2 linked regions of the Pararhizobium sp. A13 genome follow. The protein of the gene in region 1 interacts with the protein of each later gene in a pairwise test. Links are inferred from orthologs where the notes say so. Each region holds a gene or a part of one and is shown in the gene's direction. Other genes may lie near its edges. The genes, in order: WI754_RS06620 and WI754_RS17660.

Region 1 (7,196 bases):
ATCGTCGTTGAGCGGTTCGGACACGAGGCAGTAGCCGCCGCTCGGCCCCATCGGGGCGGCGTAAAGCGTCGGCGCCTTCCAGTCGGAGGCGTAGCGCACGGCGTAGAGATCATGGCCGTCCGAAAGGGCAGCCGTGAAGCGGACGAGAACCTTGCGCTCCAGATGCTCGGCCAGGCGCTCGACGAAGGCCAGCGTCTCCGCGATGGCGCCGAGCGGATCGCTCTCAAGGCCGAATTGCAGCGCCATCAGGAACAGAAGCTCGCTGTCGGTGGAGCCGGTGCGGGCAGCGTAGAGATCGTTGTCGAGCATCGCCTCCATCGGCCGGCGCAGATGGTCAAAATCGCCGATCTGGCCGTTGTGCATGAAGGACCAGCGGCCGTGGATGAAAGGATGGCAATTGTCGCGCCGCGTGCCGCCGCCGGTTGCGGCCCGCACATGGGCGAGAAACAGCGGCGAGCGGATCTGTCGGGCGATGCTTTTGAGGTTGCAGTCGGACCAGGCGGGCAGGATGTCGCGGTAGCGGCCGGGTTCCGGATGATCGCCGTACCAGGCGATGCCGAAGCCGTCGCCGTTGGTGGCCGTCTTGGCGCGGGTGGCGCAGTGGGATTGCTCGATCAGGGAATGCGCCGGGGACGACACCAGTTCTTCCAGATAAAGCGGCTCTCCGCGATAGGCTGCCCAACGGCACATAAAAGATACTCCGGGTTGCGGGGATGGCCCGCCTTGATGGTTCGTTAACCATGATATTTGCCGATCATCCGGCCGAACATGGTAAAAATGCGTTAACGAACAGGATCATTTCCACATCTTCCTGCACAATCTATCGCCTTTTCCCCGGTGTTTCTGTTCCGCTTGGAACGGGCTTTCGCAATATTCGAACAAAAATTCCATATTGACATGCAATGTAAAAAACATTTCATCTGGCCCCGAAGCCGCAACGCAGTGCTGGGAGGAATTGACAGATGAGTGGCAAACGCAGGATCGGCGTCGGCTTGATCGGCACTGGTTTCATGGGCAAGGCGCATGCGCTGGGCTTCACGGTCGCGGCAAGGGTGTTTGACCTGCCGTTTGAACTTGACCTGGTTTCGGTTGCCGACGTCTCGCTCGATGGCGCCGAAAAGGCACGCCGCAATCTGGGTTTCCGCAACGCGACCGCGGACTGGCGCGAGTTGCTGAGCGACCCGGCTATCGACATCATCGACATCACCACGCCCAATCTGCTGCACAAGGAGATGGCACTGGCCGCGATCGCCCACGGCAAACATGTCTACTGTGAAAAGCCGCTCGCACCGACCGTTGCCGAATGCGCCGAAATGGTTGCCGCGGCGGAAAAGGCCGGCGTCGTCACGCAGGTTGGGTTCAATTATCTGAAGAACCCGATGATCTTCCTGGCGAAGGACCTGATCGAAAGCGGCGAGATCGGCGAAATCCGCTCGGTGCGCGGCATCCATGCCGAGGACTTCATGATGGACGCGTCCGCGCCCTGGAGCTGGCGGCTTGATCCGAAGAGCGGCGGTGGCGCGCTTGCCGACATTGGCAGCCACATTATTGCGTCCCTTCGCCATCTCGTCGGTCCCATCTCCTCGGTATTGGCCGAGACGATCATTCAGGTGCCCGAACGCCCCATCGCACGCGGCTCGAGTGAGATGCGCGCCGTCGAGGTGGACGACATCACCCGCGCCTTCGTGCGCTTCGAAGGCGGCGCGACCGGCAGTTTCGAGGCCAATTGGAGCGCCACCGGCCGCAAGATGCAGCATGATTTCGAAATCTACGGATCGAAGGGCAGCATCGTCTTCACGCAGGAGCGGATGAACGAACTCAAGGTCTGGTTCGCCGGCGACGACGTCCGAAGCCGTGGTTACCGCACCATCTGGGCCGGCCCGGAGCACCCGCCCTACGGCGCCTTCTGCGTCGCCCCCGGCCACCAGATCGGCTTCAACGACCTGAAGGCCATCGAGGCGAATGAATTCCTGCAGGCGATCGCGACTGGCGGCAGACCCGGAACCGATTTCCGGGAAGGCTACGAGGTCCAGAAGGTCGTTTCGGCCACCTACCAATCGGCGAAAACCAATGAGTGGGTGCACATCGGAGCCAGTTGATGAAAGTGCAAAAAAACTTGGAACGGTGGAATGAATATTCTATTCTTCGCTCCATTCTTTACGTAAGGTCTTGAAAACAGCGTACGCAGGAAGAGACCGCAGCCGATGGCCGAAACGGAAAACAGCATCGATGTTCCGCAGGATTTCGACGGCCTGAAGGCGACGATCCTGGAGCGGAAGGCGCAATTGCCGAAGCGTCTCCGCCAGGTCGCGGCTTACGCGCTGGACCATCCGGATGAGATCGCCTTCGGCACGGCTGCGAGTATCGCCACGTCGGCCGATGTTCAGCCCTCGACCCTGGTCCGTTTCGCCCAGCATTTCGGTTTTGAGGGGTTTTCCAGTCTGCAACAGATTTTCCGGGCTCGCCTGCGTGAACGCACACCGGGTTATGACGAGCGTCTCAAGGCACTGAGCGCCAACGATCACAGCAAGCTCGAAAGCGGGTCGATCTTCAACGGCTTCGTCGCCGCGGCCCACCGATCGCTCGACAATATCGCCACCTCCGTCGAGCCCGAAGCCTTCGAGCGCGCCGTCAATATCCTCGCCGGAGCCGAGACGATCTATCTTGTCGCCAAGCGCCGCTCCTATCCGATCTCCGGCTACATGGCCTATGCCTTCGGCAAACTGAAGGTGAAATACCAGATGGTTGGCACGGCGGCCGGTATCGATGACGATATTCTGGCGATGGCCGGCCCGAAAGACGCAGCCTTTGCCGTCAGTTTCTCCCCTTATGCGTCCGAGAGCGTCAATCAGGCAAAATCGCTTGCGGGCCGCAAGGTGCCGGTCGTGTCGCTGACGGACTCGGCCTTCTCGCCGCTGGCGGAATCGTCCAAGGTCTGGTTCGAACTGGTCGAGGCCGATCATGCCGGATTCCGTTCCCTTTCGGCCAGCATGGCCTTTGCCATGGCGCTGACCGTCGCTGTCGCTGAAAAGCGGCGGCGGAATGCCCAGGAACACTAATAGAATGAAAATTCTATATTGACTAAGCGCCAGAATTTATGTTTCATAAAGCCATCATCCAACTGACAATAGGAATGTCGGCGCGACGCCAGCGCCCCGCCGGGAGGAAGCAGTGAGCCAGACCAACAGGATGCAGGCAGACAAGCCGCTTGACCTCATCACCATCGGCCGGGCCTCGGTCGATCTTTACGGCCAGCAGATCGGAACGCGGCTGGAGGACGTCGCCAGTTTCGCCAAGTCCGTCGGCGGCTGCCCCACCAATATCTCCGTCGGTACGGCGCGTCTCGGTCTGAAATCGGCGCTGCTGACCCGTGTCGGCAAAGAGCAGATGGGCCGCTTCATCCGCGAGCAGCTCGAGCGCGAAGGCGTGGAAACCAAGGGCATTGTGACCGATCCCGAACGGCTGACCGCGCTCGCCATTCTCTCCGTTGAAAGCGATCATTCCTTCCCGCTGCTGTTCTACCGCGACAATTGCGCCGACAATGCGCTGTGCGAAGACGATGTGGCCGAAGATTTCATCCGCTCCGCCCGTGCCATCCTGGTCACCGGCACGCATTTCTCCAAGCCGCACACCGATGCCGCCCAACGCAAGGCGATCCGTATTGCCAAGGAAAGCGGCGCCAAGGTCGTCTTCGATATCGACTATCGCCCGAATCTCTGGGGCCTTGCCGGCCATGACGCGGGCGACAACCGCTATATCGCCTCGGAAAAGGTCTCGGCTCACCTGAAGACGGTGCTGGCCGATTGCGACCTGATCGTCGGCACCGAGGAGGAAGTGCTTATCGCATCGGGTGACAGCGACCTGCTTGCGGCGCTCAAGACCATCCGCGCCAATTCCAAGGCGACGATCGTGCTGAAGCGCGGGCCGATGGGCTGCATCGTCTACGATGGTCCGATTTCGGATAATCTCGAAGACGGTATCGTCGGCAAGGGCTTCCCGATCGAGGTCTACAACGTTCTCGGCGCCGGCGACGCCTTCATGTCCGGCTTCCTGCGCGGTTGGCTGAAAGGCGAACCGCATGCCACCTCGGCCACATGGGCCAATGCCTGCGGCGCCTTTGCTGTCTCGCGTCTGCTCTGCGCACCGGAAATTCCGACCTGGACCGAGCTGCAGTTTTTTCTCGAAAACGGCAGCAAGGAAAAGGCGCTGCGCAAGGACGAGGCGATCAACCACGTCCATTGGGCAACAACCCGCCGCCGCGAGATCCCGCAGCTGATGGCGCTCGCCATTGACCACCGCAGCCAACTCGAGGATCTTGCCGATGGCAATCCTGATCTGCTGGCCCGCATCCCGGCCTTCAAGGTGCTGGCCGTCAAGGCGGCCGAGCGTATCGCCAACGGCCGCCCCGGCTTCGGCATGCTCATCGATGACAAATACGGCCGCGAGGCCCTGTTTGCCGCCGCCAAGAACAAGGATTTCTGGATCGCCAAGCCGATCGAGCTTCCGGGTTCGCGGCCGCTGCAGTTCGAGTTCAGTCAGGACCTCGGTAGCCGGCTCATCGATTGGCCGGTCGATCACTGCATCAAGGTCTTGAGCTTCTACCATCCGGACGATCCGGCCGAGATGAAGGCCGCCCAGATCGCCAAGCTGCGTTCCGCCTTCGAGGCAGCGCGGAAAGTCGGCCGCGAAATCCTGATCGAGATCATCGCCGGCAAGCACGGTACACTCGACGACCAGACCATTCCCCGCGCCCTCAATGAGCTTTATGATGCCGGCCTGAAGCCCGACTGGTGGAAGCTGGAGCCGCAGGCAAGCCGCGCCGCCTGGGCCGCCATCGATGCGGTCATCGAAAAGCGCGATCCCCTCTGCCGCGGCGTCGTTCTACTCGGACTGGAGGCGCCGTATGATGTGCTCAAGGAAGGTTTTGCCGCTGCGCGCACCTCCAAGACGGTCAAGGGCTTTGCCGTTGGCCGCACGATCTTTGCCGATGCCAGCAAGGCGTGGCTCGCAGGCGAGATGACCGACGAGCAGGCGATCGCCGACATGGCGGGCAAGTTCGAGGCTCTGGTCAATCTGTGGCTCGGCTTGGCGGAGACGAAAGCGGCTTGAAAAACCCGGTGAGTGCCGAGGATACGGCCCTCACTCCCTCTGTCCCTTCGGTAATCTCCTCTTCAAAGAGGGTGATTAGCTTTGCCGACGACAGCGCAGATGAGAGAAAACTATGATCTCCGCCATCGAGGGGGAGATGTCCCGAAGGGACGGAGGGGGGTAGAACTCTCCTCGTATGCGGAGTTAATGCGAGGCGATGGCCTCGTTCGAGGAGGAAACAATGAGCCTGAAAACAGTCCGCCTGACCATGGCGCAAGCCGTGGCGCGGTTCCTGACGCGGCAGATGACCGTGATCGATGGCGAAAAACTGCCGATCTTCGGCGGTGTCTTTGCCATTTTCGGTCACGGTAACGTCGCGGGCATCGGCGAGGCGCTATACGGCATCAAGGACACGTTGCCGACGTATCGCGCCCAGAACGAGCAGGGCATGGCGAATGCAGCGATCGCCTTTGCCAAGGCAAGCTTCCGCCGGCGCTTCATGGCGTGCACGACGTCGATCGGCCCCGGTGCGCTGAACATGGTGACTTCCGCGGCGCTCGCGCACGTCAACCGCTTGCCCGTTCTTTTCCTTCCCGGCGACGTCTTCGCCAATCGCCGCCCCGATCCGGTTCTGCAGCAGATCGAGGATTTCGGCGACGGCACCATGACTGTGAACGACTGCTTCCGTCCCGTCTCGCGCTATTTCGATCGCATCACCCGTCCGGAACAGATCATCCCGGCGCTGCGCCGCGCCATGCAGGTGTTGACCGACCCCGCCGATTGCGGCCCGGTGACGCTGGCGCTCTGCCAGGATGTGCAGGCGGAAGCCTATGATTATCCGGAGAACTTCTTCGACGAGAAGGTCTGGACGACCCGGCGCCTCCACCCCGATGCCGATGAACTGGCCCATGCGATCACGGCGCTGAAGGCGGCCAAAAAGCCGGTGATCATCGCCGGCGGCGGCGTGCTCTATTCGGAAGCCGCCAAAGCGCTCGCAACGTTCGCCGAGACGCACGGTATCCCCGTCGTCGAAACCCAGTCTGGCAAGTCCTCGCTGCCACATAGCCATCCGCTCAACATGGGTTCGGTCGGCGTCACGGGTACCTCGGCCTCCAACCAGCTTGCCGAAGAGGCCGATGTTGTTCTCGCGGTCGGTTCGCGCCTCCAGGATTTCACCACCGGCTCCTGGTCGCTGTTCAAAAATGACGATCTGAAGATCATCGGCCTTAACGTACAGGCCTTCGACGCCGCCAAGCATGAGGGCCTGCCGCTGGTATCCGACGCCCGCGTCGGGCTGGAGGCGTTGAGCGCCGGGCTTGGTTCGCAAAAGGCCGATGGGGCCTGGACGAAGAAGGCGACCGCCGGCAAGGCCGAGTGGCTGAAGGCAGCGGACAAGGCAATGGAGGCCACCAACGCTACACTGCCGTCCGATGCGCAGGTGATCGGTGCCGTCCAGCGCGCCCGAACGGAGAATACCACGCTCGTTTGCGCCGCCGGCGGTCTGCCGGGCGAGTTGCACAAGCTCTGGCAGGCGGATTCCCCCGGCAGCTATCACATGGAATACGGTTTTTCGACCATGGGTTATGAAGTCGCCGGCGGTCTCGGCGTCAAGCTCGCCAAACCGAATAGCGACGTCATCGTCATGGTCGGCGACGGCAGTTACATGATGCTGAATTCAGAAATCGCCTCCTCGATCATGCTCGGTGCCAAGATCACCATCGTGCTGCTCGACAATGCCGGCTATGGCTGCATCAACCGACTGCAGATGGCCACCGGCGGCGCGAACTTCAACAATCTGTTGAGGGACACGCATCACGTCACGCTGCCAGCCATCGATTTTGCCGCCCACGCGGCTGCCATGGGCGCTGTGACGCGCAAGGTTTCGTCGATCGCCGAGCTGGAAATCGCGCTGAAGGAAACCGCCGGCGCAGATCGCACGACGGTTATCGTTATCGACACAGACCCGCTCATCACCACGGATGAGGGCGGTCACTGGTGGGATGTCGCGGTGCCGGAAGTTTCCGAGCGCGCGAAGGTCAACGAGGCCCGCAAGGGCTACGAGAAAGCGCTTGCCGCACAGCGCATCGGTTAAGAAACGTCCCGTCCTG
Region 2 (11,605 bases), 2.2 Mb from region 1 along the record:
GGGTGATCCTCGGCTTCGGTCTGGGCACGGTTGCCGGAACGATCGCGGGAGCTGCGACCGGTTATTTCGGTCCGGCACGCCGTCTGCTTGATCCCACCATCCAGGCGCTTCGCGCGATCCCGTCGATCGCCTGGGTTCCGCTCTTCATCCTGTGGTTCGGCATCTTCGAAACGTCGAAGGTCATGCTCATTGCCGTCGGCGTTTTCTTTCCGGTCTATCTCGGCGTCTGCGGCGCGCTGCAGTCCGTCGACCGCAAGATTGTCGAAGTCGGACGCATATTCCGCCTCTCGGGTTTTGCGCTCGTCCGGCGAATCCTGCTGCCGTCAATCCTGCCGTCCTACATCCTGTCACTGCGGTCGGGGCTGGGTCTCGGCTGGATGTTCGTCGTCGCGGCGGAGTTCATGGGCGCTTCCGAGGGGCTGGGCTACCTGTTGGTCGATGGCCAGCAGCTTGGCAAGCCGGATCAGATCATCGCGGCGATCATCACCTTTGCGCTCATTGGCAAGGCGACTGACAGTCTGCTTGTCGCCGCCACGGCGCCACTGGTGCGCTGGCAGGACAATTTCCGGCGGGAGGGTTGAGATGCTGTCATTGCGCAACGTCACGAAGGTCTATCCAAATGGGGTCCATGCCCTCGACCGGGTGTCAATCGACATCCAGCCGGGACAAATAACCGCGGTCATTGGTGGGTCGGGTTGCGGCAAGAGCACGCTCCTGCGGCTGATCAGCGGACTTGACACGCCGAGCGCCGGGTCGGTTTCGCTCGACCGGGAGACGATTTCCAGCCCGCACCCTTTGATAAATCTGATCTTCCAGGAGCCTCGACTTCTGCCGTGGCTCACGGTGTCGGACAATGTCGGTTTCGGCCTTGCCGATATCGACGCGGATGAGCGCCGCCGGCGGGTTGCAAAGAGCCTGAAGACAGTCGGTTTGGCTGACCTTGCCGACCGGTGGCCAAAGGAACTGTCAGGCGGGCAGGCACAACGCGTTGCCATAGCGCGTGCGCTTGTTACGCAGCCGGGGGTTCTTCTCCTCGATGAGCCCTTCTCCGCTCTGGATGCCTTCACCCGCGCCGACCTGCAGAAGCATCTTCTTGACATCTGGGCGGAGGCCAAACCCACGCTCGTTCTGGTAACCCACGACATCGACGAGGCACTGATACTGGCTGACCGCCTGATTGTCATGCAACCTTGGCCAGGTCGCATCTACAAGGAATTGGCAGTTGATATGCCGAAATCGCGCGATCTGGCCTCACCGGGTTTCGAGGCAGCCAAACGTAGTTTGTTGAAATTGCTTGATACCACTTTAACGGCGGCTTGATCGCCTCAATGAGCTCGGCCGCTATTGCTGAAACGCGTTTCGAGGCCGGCAAGGCTACGAAGTTCGGGGTGCCGAAGTGGTATTCACGATGCGGCTCCTGCATCCAGAAAATCATTTCGCAGAAGGATCGTCGATCAATAATAATATACTTTGTACGTCGATTTTATAGCTAATAAGCTTCAGTTTCGATGAGCGACTTCGATGCAAGAAAGGTGTGGTTTTGGTCAATTCTGTCCTTGGTGCGCCGGGCACGTCTGTTTTTGAGTCCATGTCGCGTCTCGCCGCCGAGACGGGTTCGATCAATCTCGGTCAGGGTTTTCCGGAAGGGCTTGAACCACCGGAGCTGATCGAGGCGGCCATTCAGGCGCTTCGCGATGGACCGCACCAGTATCCGCCGATGATGGGGCTGCCGTCGCTGCGTCGTGCCGTTGCCGACAATGCGCGGCGCTTTCTCGGCCTCGAGGTCGACTGGGAGCGCGAAGTTCTGGTGACCTCAGGCGCGACCGAGGCGCTCACCGACACTTTCCTCGCGCTCTTGAACGCAGGCGATGAGGTCATCGTGCTAGAACCTGTCTACGATGCCTACGGCGCCCTCATTCGCCGGGCCGGCGGGGTTCCCGTTCCGGTGCGGCTTGCGCCGCCGGAATGGCAGCTGCCGCGCGACGAACTGCAGATGGCGATCACGCCGCGGACGAGAATGATCGTGGTCAACAATCCGATGAACCCGATTGGCAAGATTTTCGACGCTGCAGAACTGGCGTTTCTCGCGGCGCTGGTGCGTCGCCATGACCTCGTGATCGTTGCAGACGAGGTTTACGAGCATCTCGTCTTCGACGGCAATTCCTTCACATCCTTCCTGTCGCTGCCAGAAATCCATGATCGTGTCGTGCGGATCGGTTCCGCCGGAAAGACCTTTTCGGTAACCGGCTGGAAAGTGGGCTACGTAACCGCCGCGCCGGATCTCCTCGGGCCTATTTCGCGCGCCCATCAATATGTTACCTTCACCACGCCGCCGGCCTTGCAGGCCGCCGTCGCCGTCGGCCTCAATTTGCCAGACAGCTACTTCGAAGGTCTGCGCCGCGACCTCGCAGCCCGGCGCGATGTGCTCGTTGGCGGTTTGCGCCGCGCGGGCTTCCATGTCTCCGATGTCTGGTCCACCTATTTCGCAGTCGCGGATATCGGCGCTTTCGACCCCGAGAAGGATGACCTCGCCTTCAGCAGCCGTCTCACGCTGGAGGCTGGCGTGACGCCGGTTCCGGTGTCCTCGTTCTACGGCGCGCGCGACGTAACCAGTCATGTCCGCTTCTGCTTTGCCAAGACCTTCGAAACCCTGGAGGAGGCGGTCGCCCGGCTCGCCCGCTGGCGCGAAGGCCAGAGCTGGAAGGCTGCTTCGTGAGCACGCATGTCACCTCGTCCGGCCTTGCCGCTGCCCTTGTGGCGCTGAAGGAGCGCTTTGGCGAGAACGTCGTCACCGGGGCTTCTGTGCGCGACCTCCATGCCCGCGACGAGAGCCATCATGCGGCCGTATCGCCGGATGTCGTCGTCTTTGCGGAAACCACGCAGGACGTTGCCGACCTAGTCCTCATCGCCGCCCGCTACACCGTCCCCGTTGTGCCGTTCGGCGCGGGTTCCGGCCTTGAAGGCGGCGCGATCCCCGTTCATGGCGGCATATCGCTGGACACGTCGCGCCTTGACGGCGTGCTGGAAATTCGCCCCGACGACATGATCGTGCGCGTCGGCGCCGGTGTGCGCAGGCTCGCGCTCAATCATGCATTGCGGGAAACCGGTCTGTTCTTCCCCGTCGATCCCGGTGCCGATGCTTCGATCGGCGGCATGGTGGCGACCGGTGCCAGCGGCACGAATGCCGTTCGATTCGGCACCATGCGCGAGAACGTGCTCGGCCTCACGGTTGTCACCGCAGATGGAAAGATCGTCCGGACCGGATCGCTGGCCCGAAAGTCCTCTTCCGGCTATGACCTCACCCGGTTGCTCGTCGGATCCGAGGGGACACTCGGGATTGTCACAGAGGCGATACTGCGGCTGCATCCGGTACCCGAGGCGCTCTCAGCCCATGCCGGATTTGCGACCCTGGCCGGCGCCGTCGCCGCCGTGACGGATATCAAGCGTCTCGGGCTTGTGATCGGCCGCGTCGAGCTATTGGACGAACCGCTGGTCGCGGTCATCAACCGTCGCGGTGCGCTGTCGCTGGCGCCACTGCCGACACTGTTTTTCGAGTTTCACGGCCAGGCCGAAGAGATCGGCTCTCTGTCTGCGACGATTGCTGCCATCGTTGCCGAGCACGGTGGGACGGCACTTGTCTGGGCTCGTGATCGCGCCGCGGCGCAACAGCTCTGGGAGATCCGCCGTGTGGCACTGTCCTGGGCGAAGGCGGAGCGTCCTGGCGCGCACTCCTGGCCGAGCGATGTCTGTGTGCCGATCTCGCGGCTTGCCGAGGTTATCCTCGAAACCCGCGCAGACGTGGATCGCAGCGGGCTTACGGCATATATCGTCGGCCATGTCGGCGACGGCAATTTCCATTGTGTCTTCATGCATTTGCCGGGCGAGGTGGACGAGGTTCACCGTCTCGCGGACCGCATCGTGCTGTGTGCGCTTGAAGCCGGCGGCACCGCCAGCGGCGAACACGGGGTCGGCCTCGGCAAGCGCGCCTATCAGGAGCTTGAACACGGCCGGGAAGCCGTTGCCCTGATGCGCCGGCTAAAGGCGGCTTTCGATCCGCACGGCATTCTCAATCCGGGGAAGGTTCTGCCCGACCCCGCCGATCATCCAACCGCACACTCCTGAAGGATATTTCATGCGCCGTTCATCCACCGTTCTCACTGCCCTGACTGCCCTGGGCCTTCTTTTCGCAGGCTCTGCCTCGGCCGAAACGATCCGCTTTGGGGTCACTGCTGGGCCGCACGCCCAGATCGCCGAAGCACTCGTGCCCGTCGCCAAGGCAAAGGGCCTCGATGTCGAGGTCGTCGAATTTTCGGATGGCGCGCTGATCGATCCGGCAACCGACGACGGCGACCTCGATGCCAACGGCTTCCAGCACACGCCCTACCTCAACCAGCAGAACAAGGATCGCGGCCTCGCAGTTGCTGCCGTCGGCAGCAAGACGGTGCTCCTGCCCATGGCCGGCTATTCGCGGAAGGTGAAATCCCTTGCCGAGCTTCCCGACGGCGCGCAGGTCACCATCCCCAACGATCCAAGCAACCTCGGCCGTGCACTCAAGCTGCTCGAAGCCGGCGGCCTGATCAAGCTCACGCCCGGCCTCACCTTCAACGCCACCGAGCTGGACATCATCGACAATCCGAAGAACATCAAGATCATCCCGCTGGAAACCGCTCAACTGCCGCGATCTCTGGAGGATGTCGATTTTTCGGTCATTACCTCGCATTTCGCGCTGTCTGCCGGCCTGAAGCCGAACCGTGACGCCATCCTGGTCGAGGATCAGCTGTCGGATTATTTCTGCCTGATCGGAGTTGCCGAAAAGAACAAGGATGCGCCTTGGGTCAAGACCCTTGTCGAGGCCTACAAATCGCCGGAAGTGAAGGCCTTCGTCGAAAAGACGTTCGAGGGCAACGTCATCGCGGGTTGGTAAGGCCGTGACAGCAACCGTTCGCCACTTGCCCCTTCCAGCCGAAACGGATGCCGTCCTTGCCGATGGCGTGGCCAACGCGCCCGCGTCGGCGGAACCGTTGATCCGGATCGATGACCTGACCAAGGTCTACGACGTGAAAACCGGCCCGGTTCTCGATCGGGTCAACCTCACGATCGGAGAGGGCGACATACACGGCATTATCGGGCGCTCCGGGGCCGGCAAGAGCACGCTGGTGCGCTGCCTCAACGGCCTCGTTCAGCCGACATCGGGCAAGGTCGTGGTCTCCGGACTGGAGATCAGCCGGCTGTCTGGCGCAAGCCTGCGGACCGCGCGACGCGACATTGCCATGATCTTCCAGCATTTCAGCCTTTTGTCCTCGCGCACGGCTGCCGGCAACATCGCGCTGCCGCTCGAGATCGCCGGGGTGCCGAAGGACGAAATTCGTCGCCGTATTCCAGCTCTTCTCGACCTGGTCGGGCTTTCGCAAAAGGCTGACGCCTATCCTTCGGAGCTTTCCGGTGGTCAAAAGCAGCGCGTCGGCATTGCCCGTGCGCTGGCGCTTGATCCCAAGGTGCTGCTCTCAGACGAAGCGACGTCGGCGCTCGATCCGGAGACGACCGAACAGATTCTGGCACTCCTCAAGGACATCAACCGGCGGCTTGGCCTGACGATCGTGCTGATCACCCACGAAATGGACGTCGTGCGCCAGATCGCAAGCCACGTGACCGTGCTTGAAGGTGGAAAGCGCATTGAGACCGGTCCGACTTTCGACGTCTTCGCCTTTCCCAAATCCGCCGTCGCCCGTTCCTTTCTGTCGAGCATCGTCGCCCAGGATCTGCCGCCGCAGGTACAGCAGCGCCTGCTGCCGTCGCCGGTCGCGGAGTCCGACCCGGTCTTGCGCATCGTCTTCACCGGTGAAGCTGCCCATGATCCGGTCGTGGCAGCGCTCGTCGAAAAGTTCCACATCCGGCCGAACATCCTGCATGGTCGCATCGACTATATCGATGACCGTCCGCTCGGCATCCTGACCCTGATCGCTGAAGGCGGCGCCCCCGTCATCGATCGGGTGCTTGCCTATCTTTCATCCCTCGGACTCTACGGAGAGGTCATCGGACATGCTGTTCGACCTGCTGCCGCCGGCGCTCGCCGGTCTCCTTCTTGATTCGCTGCGGCAGACCGTCACCATGGTGGCGGTTGCTGCGTTGTTGTCGACGCTCGTCGGTCTGCCGCTCGGCATTCTGCTGGTGGTGACGGCGCCGGGCCAGTTTCTGGAGCGCCCCGTTTTTAACCGCATCGCCGGCACGGTGGTCAATCTGGTGCGCTCGACGCCCTTCATCATCCTGATGGTGGCGATCATTCCTTTTACACGCCTTGTCGCTGGAACGACGGTCGGCACGTTCGCAGCCATCGTGCCCCTCACCGTCGCGATTATCCCTCTTTATGCCCGTCTTGCCGAAACGGCGATGCGGGAGGTCGATCAGACACTGATAGAGGCGGCGGAAAGCATGGGGGCGACGCCGTTGCAGATCATTTGCAAGGTTCTCCTGCCGGAAGCTTTGCCAGGCATCGTCGCCGGCCAGACGGTCACGCTTGTCAGCCTGATCGGCTATTCTGCCATGGCCGGCACGGTCGGCGGGGGTGGCCTTGGCGATCTCGGCATCCGCTTTGGCTATCAGCGTTTCATGCCGGAGGTCATGGTGGCGGTGGTCGTCACTCTGGTCGCCATCGTTCAATCGATCCAGATGGCTGGTGATTGGGCAGCCCGCAGTGTCAACCACCGGGTCGCCCGCGGCCGCGGCAGCACGTGACCGATGTACAAACGGGCTGCGCCATAGTGGCCCAAATTCCGTTCATTCAACCGATGAGACAGCCAGATGACCCTCCATTCCCATCCAGTCCAGACACACCTGCCTACGCTCGACTTTTCGCGCTTCCATGGAACGGCCTCAGAGCGGGACGCATTCATCGCCGAACTGCGCAAGACGCTGCATGACCATGGTTTTTTCTACCTGACGGGACATGGCGTCGATACCAAGTTGATCGCCGATGTCGTCGCGACCGCCAAGCGCTTCTTCGCGCTGCCGCTCGAGCAGAAGATCGAGATCGAAATGGTGAAGTCGCCGCATTTCCGCGGCTATAATCGGGCGGGCCTGGAGCGGACGCGTGGCGAACAGGACTGGCGCGAGCAGCTCGACGTCAACACCGAGGGCGAGGCAGTTGCAATCGGCCCGGATACGCCGGCCTGGCACCGTCTTCTCGGCCCGAACCAGTGGCCGTCGGCGCTGCCGGAGCTGAAGCCGCTGCTGCTTGCCTATCAGGCGGAGGTCACCCGCATCGGTATCGATGTGCTGAAGGCGATTGCCGTGGCGCTCGGCCAGCCGGAGGACGTTTTTGCGCCGATCTATGAGCCGCAGCCGTCGCAATTGCTGAAGATCATCCGCTATCCGGGCCGCGACGTGGCAGAGACCGATCAGGGCGTCGGGGCACACAAGGATGGTGGCTTCGTGACCGTGCTGCTTCAGGATGTGACGCCAGGCCTCAGGGTGCGTACGGAGGAGGGGGTGTGGATCGAGGCGCCGCCGGTTCCAGGCACGTTCATCATCAATACCGGCGAACTGCTTGAACTCGCCACAAACGGCTTTGTGCGGGCAGACGTACACGGCGTGGTTGCGCCGCCGGCGGGTGCCGAGCGCTTCTCGGTCGCCTTCTTCCTCGGTGCCCGATATGACGCCTCGATTCCGGTCATCGATCTGCCCGAAGAGTTGCGCGGGTCGCAGCGCGGCATCACGGTCGATCCGCTGAACCCGATCTTCCGTGAAGTCGGCCAGAACCACCTGAAAAGCCGGCTCCGTTCGCATCCAGACGTCGCGCGCGCGCATCACGCCGATCTCCTCGCGCCGGAACAGCGCGAAGGTTAGGGGTATGCACCGAGCACGATCGAAACGGGGAACCCTCCGCATCATCTTCCATATTCGATGATGGACAGGCCTGCAAAGACGGGCGTCGGCAAGCGGATGCTACGACGGACGATGTTCGCTCACTGAGGGCGTTGCGCGCTACGCATCAGCCTCCGCCGTCACGCCGCCGACCGCAGCTTTCCCGCGTTCGTAAACGGCATGATTCGAGGCACTGCTTGCGCATAGGAGTCGTAATCGGGGAAAGTTGCCCGCAACACCCGTTCCTCGTTAACCATGCGTCGCAGTTGGATCAGCCAGTGGATGACGCCAAGTGACACCGACCAGATCGACAGGTTCATGGTGATGAGCCCGATCACCGCGATTTCCTCGGTGAGATAGAGCGGGTGACGCACGATGGAGTAGGGGCCGCTGGCGACCAGTGTTCGCGCTTCAGGCATGATGCTGAAGGCGCGGCCCAGAAAAAACAGCACATAGACCGAGGCAAGAAGTCCGATGATGGTCAAAGCCAAGCCTAACGAGCGAGTAGCAATGGACATTTCAACGGGCGGCAAATACCCGGCGACGACGACCAAAAGGAAGGTGCCCGCCATTGCTGTGATGTAGCCCTCCGTGCTTTCAGCCGAGCGGAGCGGAGGGAGGCGGGTAATTGTAACGACACAGATCATTCCAAGGAACAGCACGGACGCAAAACTGGCTGCTGCAGTCACTACGTCGATAGACGTCAGATCGGCGCGCGCGAAAGTCTGCTGAATGAAAATCACCCGGGTTATCAGCGCCGGAATGAAGTAGAGACAGATGCAGACCCTGCCGGCGATGTCAGCAACAGCCAAATATCGACTGTTCATTGGTGCCTCCCCAGGATTGTTCGGAGGCCATCTTGGCACGGTTGCAGTGAATATCAACGGCAACTGTATAAATTAGTAAACTCGCCTGGAGCGGACGCGGCGTATGATCTCGGCATGAGAGGACAAGCAGGCGAGAGCGGCCAAGATTATCAGAGCGGTCCCGAGCAGTGTTGTCGGGATCGGAAGCGACCAGTAGCTACTCCCCGGCAGAGACGGTCCAAGGCCACTTGCCTCAGGGCGGTTTGCGCCGGTGTTGGCAAGGATCAGCACAAGCAGCGCAACATGGGCATGAACGAAGCGCGTCCTAGGAAGCCGTTTCGGGAGCAATGCGAGATACACACCACAGGCTGCGAGGGACCCCAGCGCGGCGATAAGGTGCCACACTTCGACCCCTGAGATGCCAAGCAACACAAACGCCGGTAGGCGCAACACCGGTAGTGTCGTCAGGTACAGTGCCCAAGCAAGCGCGCTCGATGGATACACCGCAAGCAGGACTATACTGACGGCAAATATTGCACCCACGGCATAGACCAAAGCGGGTCCGAGACGAACAAATGTCAGAACCAGGGCACGCATATGCTTTCCTCCTTCGGCCGGTGGCATGGTTCTAGGCAGAATATGAGCCAATGCTTGAGCAAGGATTACCACTCGATTGGCGCCGTGTGGTACCGGAAGTTGTTACTCTGTGGCGGCCATGTCAAGTGTTCGTCCTCTCGGCGCAAAGAAACCCACACAAAACATCTCGCCAATTGACGGCAGGTGCTGAAACACGCCTGGTTGTCGATGTCGACGCACCGGTTGAGGCGGTATCGCCGTTGCCGTGATAGCGCTGGGCCGGACAGCCTCGATAGGCGCTCTCGGCATCAATTCTGCGCGGCAGCAAGCCCGTTGATCTGTAGACTCGGATATTCTCAGCAACGATCCGAGCGGCAGATTCCCGGTTCGTCGGAGCGGAGATGTGAGGCAGGGCGGTGATGCTTGGATGATCCCATACGGGAGAGCGGTCAGAAAGTGGTTCGTGGCCGAACCTGTGACAACTTGTGCCCTATTTCGGTGCGGCCATCCGGATAGATGATCTCGTTATATCCTATGTCCGACCAGCCCTGCGCCCTATGAATGGTAGCAATACCGGTTGTACCTTTGTCCCAGCCAGGAGGCGTAGCAGTGAGGTGCGCCACGCCGAGAGTCGTTTGCCTGCGAACAGTCATGATGATGATTTGCTTGGGTATTGTCGATATATTTAATGTGTCTAAAATTCATCCAGTCGATCGGAAAGGCCCCCGCTTCGATCGGCGGGAGGTTTTGTCTTTCCCCGAGGCCGAGCCTCCACAAGTCGCCGCCACCCTATGTGGAAGAAGACGACTAGAGGCCCGTGCGGCAATCCTCGTTTGCCGTGCGGGCCTTGCGGCCGTTGATGCCCTGAAGAGAGTGCGCTCGGATGCGGAAAACTGCATCCACGGAACCTTGCGCGGGGTCAGGCGTTTGGGATTCACCATTCACAGGAGAAAAAACATGCGGTGGATTTCAAAGCCCTTGCTCGTCGGTGCCATGCTGCTCTCAGGCGCAGGGCTCGCGCAAGCTGCCATGATGGCGACGACGGCGACGGACCTGACGGTCTATTCCGGGCCCGGCACGGGATATCCTTCCGTTGGTGTCGCGACGCGCGGCAGTTCGGCAGTGCTTGACGGCTGCCTCGACGGCGAGAATTGGTGCCGCATCGATGTCAACGGCATGCGTGGCTGGGTTTTCGCCCAGGAACTGACCGTGGACTACAATGGCGCGCCGGTTATCCTTCAGGAACGCCGCGTCGATCTTGGTGTCCCGGTCGTCAGCTACGATGGGACGGGCAGCATCGGCGGACCTGCCGATCCCGCACCGGGAGATGAATTGATCGGGAAGGTCGGCGAAACCATCGTACCGCCGCCCGAAGTGATCACCTATATCGAGCGCACGCCCATGGAGACGGCTCCCTATGACGGCGAAGTGGTGGTCGGGGCAACTCTGCCGGGCGATGTGGTGATCTCGCAGGTGCCGAACTATCAGTACAGCTATGTGCGCATTAACGATCGGCCGATACTGGTCGATCCGCAAAGCCGCCGGATCGTCTATGTTTATGAATAGACGCTGATTTTGAAAGTCTGGCCCGGTCCGCGGAACGCGCGGCCGGGCAGGGGCATACCGCCGGGTTCCACGAGAGTTCGGCTGGAGGAAAGGACATGACCTCGCGCGCAGGCATGATCGCCGTGATCGGCTTCGTGATCGGTTCGATTCTCAGTGTCCTTGTCGTGCAATATTACGCGCCGGATGCAAGCACCAAAAACACCATGCCTCCGGACCCGCTTGTCGTTGCGCCGGAAAATGCTGCCGAGGAGACCAGGTAGCGGATTTGCTCTCCTCTTTTTACCAATCACGCCCCGATGGCGATGTCCCGCCGCAAGGCGATTTCGCAGGCTGTCGTCAAAACGGCAAGGTCCCGTTCACCGTTCTGGTAGAGCCGGACCATGATATTGGCGCAGATCTCCATGTCACTGTCTGATCGTGCCCTTTGATGTGCTTCGCAAAACTGATCGAAAACGAGCCGTAGTGTGTCGATATCCTCGGCACAGAGAACGTCCATATGCATGGTGGCGTTCGCCATGGGGATTCCTCCTTTGGGTGGGGCGGTTGCAACCCGTTTAGGCCCCCACTACCTGATGATGACCGCAGTTTAGCGCAATTTTAAGATAGCGCCATTCACTAAGACATGTTCGTGGCCTTAGCGAAGGTTTACGTCAGCAAGCGTGCGGTTTCGTGCCTTTCTAAGGCAAGGAGTTGTGGCCTATTTCTTGACCAGCGTAGGTCCCACGTCACGCTCCCTGATCGTTCGCACAGCGTCCAACAGCGCTGGAACGACCAGCGCGGCGCCCGCATCTGACAGG

What was found.
Region 2: the proteins of WI754_RS06620 (region 1) and WI754_RS17660 interact in binary tests that used the Escherichia coli proteins (3 or more experiments, as listed by UniProt). The link is inferred for Pararhizobium sp. A13 from one-to-one orthologs.

What each region holds. Positions count from the first base shown.
Region 1 is NZ_CP149510.1:1,375,970-1,383,165, forward strand. What follows is about bases 204-3,030. They hold WI754_RS06620 (Gfo/Idh/MocA family oxidoreductase), read left to right. Parts: upstream 204-962; coding sequence 963-2,099; downstream 2,100-3,030. Other genes in these bases: WI754_RS06615 (class II glutamine amidotransferase), read right to left, coding at 204-690; WI754_RS06625 (MurR/RpiR family transcriptional regulator), read left to right, coding at 2,205-3,030. Also shown: more of WI754_RS06615, read right to left, coding at 1-203; more of WI754_RS06625, read left to right, coding at 3,031-3,059; iolC (5-dehydro-2-deoxygluconokinase), read left to right, coding at 3,190-5,109; iolD (3D-(3,5/4)-trihydroxycyclohexane-1,2-dione acylhydrolase (decyclizing)), read left to right, coding at 5,330-7,180. UniProt on the Escherichia coli protein: Hydratase involved in the degradation of sialic acids. Catalyzes the reversible conversion of the dehydrated form of N-acetylneuraminate (Neu5Ac), 2,7-anhydro-N-acetylneuraminate (2,7-AN), to Neu5Ac.
Region 2 is NZ_CP149510.1:3,584,816-3,596,420, reverse strand. What follows is about bases 4,090-7,053. They hold WI754_RS17660 (methionine ABC transporter ATP-binding protein), read left to right. Parts: upstream 4,090-5,021; coding sequence 5,022-6,086; downstream 6,087-7,053. Other genes in these bases: WI754_RS17650 (2-oxoglutarate and iron-dependent oxygenase domain-containing protein), read left to right, coding at 6,799-7,053; WI754_RS17655 (methionine ABC transporter permease), read left to right, coding at 6,040-6,732; WI754_RS17665 (MetQ/NlpA family ABC transporter substrate-binding protein), read left to right, coding at 4,133-4,924; WI754_RS17670 (FAD-linked oxidase C-terminal domain-containing protein), read left to right, coding at 4,090-4,122. Also shown: WI754_RS17685 (ABC transporter permease), read left to right, coding at 1-581; WI754_RS17680 (ABC transporter ATP-binding protein), read left to right, coding at 583-1,320; WI754_RS17675 (aminotransferase), read left to right, coding at 1,541-2,716; more of WI754_RS17670, read left to right, coding at 2,713-4,089; more of WI754_RS17650, read left to right, coding at 7,054-7,842; WI754_RS17645 (isoprenylcysteine carboxylmethyltransferase family protein), read right to left, coding at 8,001-8,687; WI754_RS17635 (DUF1236 domain-containing protein), read left to right, coding at 10,200-10,808; WI754_RS17630 (hypothetical protein), read left to right, coding at 10,904-11,068; WI754_RS17625 (hypothetical protein), read right to left, coding at 11,095-11,325; WI754_RS17620 (acyltransferase family protein), read right to left, coding at 11,506-11,605. UniProt on the Escherichia coli protein: Part of the ABC transporter complex MetNIQ involved in methionine import. Responsible for energy coupling to the transport system. It has also been shown to be involved in formyl-L-methionine transport.